Regions from separate parts of the Arthrobacter sp. B0316-1-20 genome, predicted to be linked through region 3. Evidence: riboswitches for the same ligand, from Rfam matches in the RefSeq annotation. Region 3 holds a riboswitch; each other region holds the start of a gene.
The links. Region 3 has a riboswitch for S-adenosylmethionine ahead of AC5RW2_RS20225 (O-acetylhomoserine aminocarboxypropyltransferase/cysteine synthase family protein). Riboswitches for the same ligand answer to the same signal wherever they lie in the genome.
Positions count from the first base shown of each region.

Region 1: another riboswitch for S-adenosylmethionine. It lies ahead of AC5RW2_RS25470 (acyl-CoA dehydrogenase family protein); the one in region 3 lies ahead of AC5RW2_RS20225 (O-acetylhomoserine aminocarboxypropyltransferase/cysteine synthase family protein).
Region 2: another riboswitch for S-adenosylmethionine. It lies ahead of AC5RW2_RS11675 (flavin reductase family protein); the one in region 3 lies ahead of AC5RW2_RS20225 (O-acetylhomoserine aminocarboxypropyltransferase/cysteine synthase family protein).

Region 1 covers NZ_JBNHHC010000018.1:25,040-28,304, forward strand. The annotation lists gene AC5RW2_RS25465 (zinc-binding dehydrogenase) at 1-720, opposite strand, end outside; SAM riboswitch class IV at 1,007-1,122, shown strand; gene AC5RW2_RS25470 (acyl-CoA dehydrogenase family protein) at 1,195-2,433, shown strand; gene AC5RW2_RS25475 (acyl-CoA dehydrogenase family protein) at 2,499-3,265, shown strand, end outside.
Region 2 covers NZ_JBNHHC010000006.1:67,037-70,301, forward strand. The annotation lists gene AC5RW2_RS11665 (alpha/beta hydrolase) at 1-247, shown strand, start outside; gene AC5RW2_RS11670 (aldo/keto reductase) at 383-1,372, shown strand; gene AC5RW2_RS11675 (flavin reductase family protein) at 1,422-1,928, opposite strand; SAM riboswitch class IV at 1,981-2,095, opposite strand; gene AC5RW2_RS11680 (prephenate dehydratase) at 2,259-3,128, opposite strand; gene AC5RW2_RS11685 (hypothetical protein) at 3,216-3,265, opposite strand, start outside.
Region 3 covers NZ_JBNHHC010000012.1:95,096-98,360, forward strand. The annotation lists gene malQ (4-alpha-glucanotransferase) at 1-1,247, opposite strand, end outside; SAM riboswitch class I at 1,571-1,665, shown strand; gene AC5RW2_RS20225 (O-acetylhomoserine aminocarboxypropyltransferase/cysteine synthase family protein) at 1,757-3,232, shown strand; gene AC5RW2_RS20230 (CoA-binding protein) at 3,229-3,265, shown strand, end outside.

The sequences.
Region 1 (3,265 bases), on a different contig from region 3:
CTGGACCAGGGTGCCGAACTCGCCGAGGGTCTCGATAGCGGCCGAGGTGGTGGTGCCGAAACCGGCGTAGTCAACGATGAGTTCCAGGTTCTTGTCCTTGAACTCATCGATCGAGGCGGCGACGCCGGCCAATCCAATCTCGTCGGCCAGCTTCTGGGTTTCCGGGTTGACCTCGGCGCCGTACACCTCGGCGCCGACCAATGCAGCGGAGCGTGCGCCGATGTAGCCGAGGCCGCCGAGGCCGATGACACCGACCTTCATGCCCTCCTTGGCACCGCCGACCGCCATCATGGCATGGTAGGCGGTTAGGCCGGCATCGGTCGCCATCGCGCCGAGATCGAACGGCACTTCATCGGGCAGGGCAACGAGATTGTCGTCGGTCGCGCGAAGCTTGGCGGCGAAGCCTCCATCCCACTTGCCGTAACCCAGCGCGTCCCCGTCTGACATCACCGGAGAGAGGCCCACACGGTCGCCAACCTTCCAATGGTCCATGCCCTCGCCGACCTCACTGATAACGCCGGCGGATTCGTGGCCCATGGTGCGGGGAAGGCCGTGCTGAAACAGCGCCATCCATCCTGCATCATCGAGCGTCGTGACGTCCGAGTGACAGACACCGGAGGCCTTGACGTCGACAACCACCTCGCCGGGGCCAGCGTGCGGCTCCTCAACCTCGTTAAGCTCCAGCGGCTTGTTCGTTCCGACAAATTGCCATGCCTTCATGATGAACCTTCCGTGCGCCGACCGCCTGGACGGTGCCCGCCCCGGCTTGGCCGATATTGGCAGTGCAACTCCACCGTAGTCCCGTCACTGTCTGGCCAGTAGGGGTAGTCCGTTGGGAGCGCGCATCCGGCTGAAAACGCCGGCCTGGCTGGAGCACTCCGCGGAGCCGGCTGGGGCGAGCGGCCGCCGTCGTTATAAGACCTTCTCCGTAACAATCAGCAGCGGTACGTCATGGCCCGTCACATGCTTCACAGCGCCGGATTCGGCCCGGCAGACTCTTCCCCAAGATCAAGAGTCCCAACGACAAGCTCTGGCTGGTTGGGCGGCAACCCTCTTCCGTAGTGGGGTGCCCCAGATGAGGATCCGGCCGCGCACAGATCCGGTGCCCGGCAAGTACGGCCCCTGCCAGGCTGCGTCGTCGACCGTGACGGTTGCTGCGCGCCGCAGGCGGGAGCCCCACCCCAAGGAGGCGCCATGACCGCCGTCGTCATTGAAGAAAACCAGCAGACCCGCCGTTCCCCGTGGACCGGACACGCCAGCCGCGAAGAGCTCGCGCACTGGCAGCGGATCGCCGAGGGCGTGGCCGCCGTGCTGAGCGCGGACGTGCTGGAGCGCGACCGCCGGAACGCGGACCCGCAGGCCGAAGTGGAACTGCTGCGCAGTTCCGGCCTGGTCAACCTGATCATCCCCAGCGAGTGGGGCGGCGAGGGCGGCCACTGGGAAACCGCGCTGCACGCGGTGCGGATCCTGGCCCGGACGGATGCCTCGATCGCGCAGATCCTGGCCTACCACTACGCCAACCTTGGCGCCGTGGTCTTCTACGGCAACCCGCAGGTCCAAGAACGACTGCTCCGCCGCTCGGCCCAGGGCCGCTGGTCCTGGGGCGACTCGGTCAACCCGGTGGACCCGAACCTGGAACTGGTTCCCGACGGCAACGGCTACCGGCTGGACGGCGTCAAGCACTTCTCCACCGGAGCGTCGGTGGGCGACGCGATCCTGGTCAACGCCGCGATCACGGCCGGTCCCGACCAAGGCAAGTTCCTGGCCTTGGCCCTGGAACACGACCGCGCGGGGATTTCCTTCCTCGGCGACTGGGACGCGCTGGGCCAGCGCCTCTCCGCGAGCGGCTCCGTGAAGTACGACGGCGTGCTGGTCACCTCCGCTGACATCATCGGCGAAGTGGGGGAGGAGCCATTCTCTAGCCTGGTGACGCCCTACATCCAGCTGGCCTTCGGCAACCTCTACCTGGGCATCGCGCAGGGTGCGCTGGAACGCGGACGCCAGATCACCGTGGCGCGCAAGAACTCCTGGTTTCTCAGCAGCGCCGAAACCTACGCCCAGGATCCGCTGACCCAGCGGGTCTACGGGGAACTAGCGTCCCGCGTGGCAGCCGTGGAAGCGCTGGCGGACCGGACCAACGAGCGCTTCGACGCCGCCATCGCCGCCGGCGGGGACCTCACGGCCGAGGCACGCGCTGGCATCGAGATCGAGATCGCCCGGCTCAAAGTCGTCTCCACCGAGGCGGGCGTGGAGGTGGCCAACCGCATTTTCGAAGTGACCGGTTCCTCCTCCGCGAAAACCGAGGTGGGGCTGGACATCTTCTGGCGCAATGTCCGCACGCACACGCTGCACGACCCGGTGGACTACAAGAAGGTCGAGGTCGGCGCCAACTTCCTGCTGGGCGAAGTCCAGCCGATCTCGCTCTACACCTGATCCGCGCAAACAGCCCTACCCGTCCCGACCTCGGCCGTGCATGGCAGAGACCCAGGAGCACCACTATGACTGAAACCCTTGACCACGCAACGACAGCCTTCCACGCCGCCCCTTCCGTCCACGCAACGCCGGCCTTCGAAGCGGCGGCCGCGAAGTACCGGCCCATTTTCCAGCGCATCGCCGCAGGAGCACTCGACCGCGAACTGGCCCGCGAGCTGCCGTTTGAACAGATCGGCTGGCTGAAAGGCGCCGGTTTTGGCGCCGCCCGGATCCCCGCCGAACTCGGCGGCGACGGGCTGGACTGGGAAGAGTTCACAGAACTGCTGATCGAGCTGGCCGCTGCGGACAGCAACATCCCGCAGGCGCTGCGCTCGCACATAGCACTGGTGGAGGAGCACCTGTACCACCACGGCCGCAGCGGGGACCGCAGCGTCTGGCTGCAGCGCTTCGCCTCCGGTCAGCTGGCCGGGAACGCGTGGACCGAACCGGGCGCCGGCGGAACCGCCACGGTGCTCACCGAGTCCGGCGGCAGGCTGGTGCTGAACGGCCGCAAGTTCTACACCACGGGCACCATCTTCGCCGACTGGATCGACGTCACCGCGAAGCGGCCCGACGGCTCGGATGTCTCGGTGATCATCTCCACCAAGACAGCCGGCGTGGAAACCTATGACGACTGGGACGGCTTCGGCCAGCGCCTGACCGGCAGCGGCACCACGCTTTTTACCGAAGCCGAGGTGGACCCGGTGAATGTGTCAGCGTTCGCGGACCGCTTCCCGTACCAGACGGCGCTCTACCAGCACATCCTGCTGGTGGCCCTGGCCGGCATCGCGCA
Region 2 (3,265 bases), on a different contig from region 3:
CTCCGTGGCCAAGCACGTGGGCGCCGATTACCCGCCGGCTTTCGTGTCAGCGGGCAACACGGACCCGTTGCTGCCGCACTCGCTCGGGCTGGTCGAAGCGCTGCGGATCAAGGGCGCGGCCGTGGAGGAGTTCTTCCCCCACACGGAGGCCGGTCTGGGGCACCAGTTCCAGTTCAACCTGGAGTTGGAAGCGGCGTGGCAGGTGCTGGAGCGCAGCGTGGCGTTCCTCCGTCGCCAAACCGGCTGATGCCGCCGGAGTTGAACCGGCGCCCCGCTGCGACGAGCGTTCTTCGGTGTCTGCATCACCCGGGGCCGGCGCCGATGCCTCCCCGGGCACCGCCGTCGTACGCTGGAAACCTGTCCAGCGAAGGGGGAACTTTCAATGAACGACGCCGGCTCGCGCCTCATTTTCGGCTGCATGGGGTTGGGTGGTGGCTGGGGGAGCGGGCCGCTGGAAGCGGCCGATGTGGCGGCCGCGCACGCGGCCGTGGCGGCGGCGCTGGAGGCCGGGATCACGACGTTCGACCACGCCGACATCTACGCCCACGGCAAGGCCGAGGCCGCGTTCGGGCGGGTGTTGGCCGGAAGTCCCGAGCTGCGCGACTCGATCCGGCTGCAGGGCAAATGCGGCATTCGGCTGCCGGTCCCCGGCATGGTCGGGCACTACGACTCCTCGCGGGAAGCCATCCTGGCCCGCACCGACGAGAGCCTGCGCCGGCTGCACACCGATCACCTGGATACGCTGCTGATCCACCGGCCCGATCCGCTGACGCCGGCCGAAGAGATCGCCGCGGCGTTCAACGAGCTTCGGATGGCCGGGAAGGTCCGCCGCCTTGGTGTCTCGAACATGTCCGGTGAACAGATGCGCTGGTTGCAGTCGGCGCTGGATGAACCGCTGGCGGTGAACCAGCTGGAAATGAGCCTGTACCGACGCGACTGGCTGGAGTCAGGGGTGCTGGTGAACCACCCGGAGGGACCGGGGATCAGCTTCCCGCACGGCACCTTGGAATACTGCGCCGCCCACGGGGTGGAGCTGCAGTCCTGGGGAGCGCTGGCCCAGGGCCGGTACAGCGGGCGTGCGGCAGCGGAGGCCGCGACACCGGATGCTTCCGCGCCCGCGGATGCCTCTCCCCCGGCGGATCAAGCAGCGGCAGCCCTGGTCACGGAACTTGCCCGGGACAAGGGGTGCCCGCCCGAAGCCGTGGTGCTGGGCTGGCTGCTGCGGCATCCGGCAGGCATCCGGCCGGTCGTCGGTACCAGCAGCCCGGACCGGATCCGGGCCTGTGCCGAGGCGGAAGCGGTTGGAGCATCGATGACCCGCGAGGAGTGGTACTCCCTGTGGGTGGCGGCCCGAGGCAGGCCGCTGCCTTAGCTGCCCGCGCCCGGCCCCGCAGCTGCGGGCGGGGCCGGGACCATGCGTCCTAGACGAAAGCCGGCTGTTCCAACCGGCGGAACGCGGAATCGTGGAAGACCAGGGGCTCGTGGGTGCCGTCGTGCGTGGACAGTCCGTGCACCTGCAGCAGCACGACGTGGTGGTCCCCGGCCGGGACTTCCTGGTGCACCGAGCAGTACAGCCAGAGCGCCGCGTCGTTGAGGAAAAGCGCGCCGTCGTCCGTGCCGTGCAGGCTCAGGCCGGCAAAGCGGTCACCGGTCCTGGACGCGATCTGGCGGCAGACGCCGTCGTGCCCGGTGCCGAGCACCGAGACGCCGATCCGGTTGGCCCGGCGGACCAGCGGCCAGGTCCGTGAGGTGTTTTGCACGGCGAACATCACCAGCGGCGGCTCGAGGGAGACGCCCACGGTGAACGAGGAGGCGACGATGCCCTGCGGCTCGCCGTCGACGGTCGCGCACAGCGCCGCGATGCCCGAGGGGAACCGGCCGAAGGCGGAGCGCAACGTGTGGGGGGTCAGGTCATGGTGTAGCGACATGGCGTCCTTGGGGCTTGGGCGCATCCGCTGCGGCCGAGCTGCTGCGGGTGGATACGCGTACTTGCCTGCCGACATACCCGGCGGGCCGAATCATCACCTGGAGCACCCCGCTACGGTAGAGGGTTGCCGGCCAACTAGCCAGGGCTGTGAAGTTGGCGCTCTTGATTCGTCTCCACGCTAAGAGCGGGGAAGGGCCTGGGTCAAACGCCGGTAACAGTTCGTCAAATGCAGCGTTTTACTTCCGGGCGCCGCGAGGTGTCTGCTGCCCCGACGGGCGGCCGTGCGACGGCTGCTGCCCCGAAGGCTACTGTCCGACTGCTGGTCCCACGGCTACTGCGCGGCGGCGCCCGGGCGCACGGTCCGCTGCCGGAACGGATGCGCCGGGTAGACGCCCAGGATGCGTATTTCGGTGGTGAAGAAGTCCAGTTCCTCGAAGGCGTGGACCATGGCCGGATCGTCCGGGTGGCCTTCGACGTCCACCATGAACATGGTGGCGGCAAACTCGCCGCCCACCATGTAGCTCTCCAACCGGGTCATGTTGATGCCGTTGGTGGCGAAACCGCCCAGCGCCTTGTACAGCGCGGACGGCACGTTCCGCACGCGGAACACGAAGCTGGTTACGGCCGGACCGGGAAGTTCCTCGCGGGACGGGACCGGCCGGCGGTCGGCCAGCACCACGAACCGTGTGGTGTTCGTCGGATCGTCTTCGACCTTTTCCGCGAAAACCTCCAGACCGTAGAGTTCGGCGGCCATCGGCGGCGCCAGGGAGACCTTGGTCGGGTCGTTCCATTCGGCCACCTCCCGGGCCGAACCGGCGGTGTCGCCTGCGATGACCGGAGTGAGCCCAAGCCTGCGGATCAGCTTGCGGCACTGGCCCAAAGCATGGATGTGGCTGTGCACCTCCCGGGCCTGCTCCACGGTGGCCCCGCGTACGCCCAGCAGGCTGAAACGGATGGGCAGGAAGAATTCCTCCACGATCTGCAGGGTGGTCTTCGGCAGCAGGGCGTGGATGTCCGCCACCCGGCCGGCGATCGAGTTGTCGATGGGGATCATGGCCAGTTCCGCCTCGCCGCCGGTGACGGCAGCGAACGCATCCTCGAAGCTGGCACACGGCACCGCTTCCCAACCGGGGCGCACTTCCAGGCAAGCCATGTGGGAGTTCGAGCCGGGTTCACCTTGGTACGCAATCGCTGGAGCCATGGGCGAAATTATCCCACCGGGGCGGGCCGGCGCTTCATTCCGGGCAACCGGGCGGCGTCATATAACCGGGACCGGCCCGCCAACCGCTTAGTACAGATGCGATTCCTGGGTGATGCCGTAGGGCACGTCGTCGCTCA
Region 3 (3,265 bases):
ATCCCGATGTTCATTCCCGCATCGAGGGCGCTGGCCTGCGCCGCCTCGAGCTGCTCGTCGCACAGCCACTGCAGCCATTGATGGAACTCGATGCGGTCCTTCAGCTCGCTGCGCTGCGCTTCGATGAACACGGCATCCGACCACTCCGGTGCCCCAGCCGGAACAGTTTCGGCCATGGCACACCACAGGGCAAAGCGCTCCAGCCCCTCGCCTTCCTGCGCGCGGAAGGCCTCGAACCGCTGCTGGCGTTCCGCGGACCGGGGCACAGCGAAGACCGTTTCCAGCGCCTGCAGCTTGGCCGCAAAAACCGGGTCGCGGTCCAGGATGCCGGCGTCCAGGTTCGCGTCGTGGAAGTTGTTGGCCAGCGGGATGCCGCTGGCTTCGGGCACGTCCTCGACCCGCAGGTACAGCGGATTGACGAACCGGCGCGTGGAGGGCAGGTAGGGCGAGGGCTCCACCGGCGGTTTCGGCTGGGCCGCGTGCAGCGGGTTGATCAGGACGAAGCCCGCGCCCTTTGCGGCAGCCGTCTCGGCGAGGCTGGCCAGATCATGCAGGTCGCCGATGCCCCAGGAGGACCGCGAGCGCACGGAGTACAGCTGTGCCATCAACCCCCACGTGCGGGGCAGGCGGTCCGCGGTGGTCAGGCGCCGCGGGGTGACCACGAGGGCGCACCGCGCCTCGCTGTCGGTTGGCTCCGGGGCCGCGCCGGTTCCGGGCTCCATCGATTCCGACCGGTCCGGGGCCGCGCCGGTCCCGGCCTGCATCACCTCCGGCATTTCCGGGGCTGCGCCGGTCCCGGCCTCCACCGCCTCCGGCCGCTCCGCTACCTCCAGCGTGTGCCAGCCCAGCGGGATGTCCGCCGGCACCACCGCCGTGAAACGAACAGGCGGGGCACCTTCCGCATCCTCCGACCCGCCGGCCAGCACCTCGACGTCGCGCCGGGAGCCGTCCTCCAGCAGGATCCGGACCCGCGGACGGACGCCGCGCCGCGCATTGACCGGAACCTCGGTGGCAGCGCCTTGGCGGACGACGACGGCGGGCGGCAGCGTGCGCTGCACCGGTGCCAGTTCAGCGGCCCGGAGGGAAGCCGTCACGTCGTCGTCGGTGGCACAGGGGACGCCCAGCGCGGTGAGGACGGAAACCAGCGTTGCCTCACTGACTGTTTTCTCGTCGCCATCCCAGCCGCGGAAGGTAATGCCAACGCCATGTTTTCCCGCGAGGCGCTGCAGCGCCGAAAGTTCAGCCATAGACCCAATCTACGGTGAACTGTCCGGACCCGGGAACGTTCGTCACGCCGGTACGGCGAAGGTCGTGGCTCCGACGCGCGGCGAGCACCGCCGTCGTGCCGGGCATTCGCAGGCCGGACAAACAGCGAGGCGTCGTCCGCAATTCCGAACGTCCAAAGCGTTCGCGAGGCCGGGCGGCGAAGGCGGGCACCGCCGTCGTACCGGGCCGCCGCAAGCCCGGGCATCCGCACGGCGTGCTGCCTCAGGGCCCGGGCGCCCACAGCCCGGACGCAACGCGGCTCAACATTTTTTGGTGCCGCGGCCGTTGGTTGCGAGAATGGACGGGACCATCCCGAGCGGTTGAGAGATCTGGCTCTTTGACACCGCAGCAACCATCCGGACGCCACCGGAAAGGTGCTACCGCCAGAAGCGATGGAGAGAGCGCAAGCAATCTTTGATCCAGACGGTGCCTGCCGGTGCCGCCAGGACCGTCATTCCGGGAACCCAAGTTTTGAAGGAGCAACCGCCTGATGGCTGAACGCACATTCGGTTTCCGCACCCGTGCCCTGCACGCCGGCGGCACGCCCGACGCCGAGCACGGTGCCCGGGCCGTACCGATCTACCAGAGCACCTCGTTCGTGTTCAAAGACACCGACGACGCCGCGAACCTCTTCGCGCTGCAGAAGTACGGCAACATTTACTCGCGCATCGGCAACCCCACGGTCGCCGCGTTCGAGGAGCGCATCGCCTCGCTCGAGGGCGGCATCGGCGCGGTGGCCACGTCCTCGGGCATGGCCGCCGAGTTCATCACCTTCGCGGCCCTGGCCGGGGCGGGCGATCACATCGTGGCCTCGTCCAAGCTCTACGGCGGCACCATCACCCAGCTGGACGTGACGCTGCGCCGGTTCGGCGTGGAGACCACGTTCGTCGACTCCAACGACCCGGCCGACTTCGCCGCGGCCATCGGGGAGAACACCAAGGCCGTCTACACCGAGATCGTGGCCAACCCGTCCGGCGACATCGCGGACCTCGCCGGCCTGGCCGCGGTGGCGCACGACGCCGGGCTCCCCCTGGTCGTGGACGCCACCCTGAGCACGCCCTACCTGATCCGTCCGATCGAGCACGGCGCGGACATCGTGATCCACTCCGCCACCAAGTTCCTGGGCGGCCACGGCACCACCCTGGGCGGCGTCGTCGTCGAATCCGGCCGTTTCAACTGGGGCAACGGCAAGTTTCCGCAGATGACCGAGCCGGTGCCCAGCTACGGCAACGTGTCCTGGTGGGGCAACTTCGGCGAGTACGGCTTCCTCACCAAGCTCCGGTCCGAGCAGCTGCGCGACATCGGCCCGTCGCTGTCGGCACAGTCCGCGTTCCAGCTGCTGCAGGGCGTGGAAACGCTGGCGCAGCGGATGGACGAGCACCTGGCCAACGCCCGCACCGTGGCCGAGTGGCTGGAAGCCGACGAGCGCGTCTCCTGGGTCAGCTACGCCGGCCTGCCCGGGCATCCGCATTACGAGCGGGGCCGGAAGTACCTGCCCAAGGGCGTGGGCTCCGTGTTCAGCTTCGGCGTCAAGGGCGGCCGCACCGCAGGCCAGAAGTTCATCGAATCGCTGCAGCTGGCCAGCCACCTGGCCAACATCGGCGACGCCCGCACCCTGGTGCTGCACCCGGGATCGACCACCCACCAGCAGCTCACCGCCGACCAGCTGGTGGCTGCCGGCGTGCCCGAGGACCTGATCCGCATCTCGGTGGGTCTGGAAGACGTGGACGACATCCTCTGGGATTTGGACCAGGCGCTGGCCGCCTCGCAGCAGGCCGGCGCCGAGCACGGCCCCAGCCGCGACCATGAGGACGCCGCGTTCGACAGCTCCGAGTTCGCCTCGCCCAGCTATGCCGGCGAATCCTGCACGATCCCGGCGGAGCGCTCCCCCCGGACAGAGCCCGGAACGCGCGTAGTCGAGTCCGTCGAAGAACTGATCGAAGCCGAAGAAGGAGCCGCCAAGTGACCGCGACACCGGAACGCACCTGGATCGGCCCGT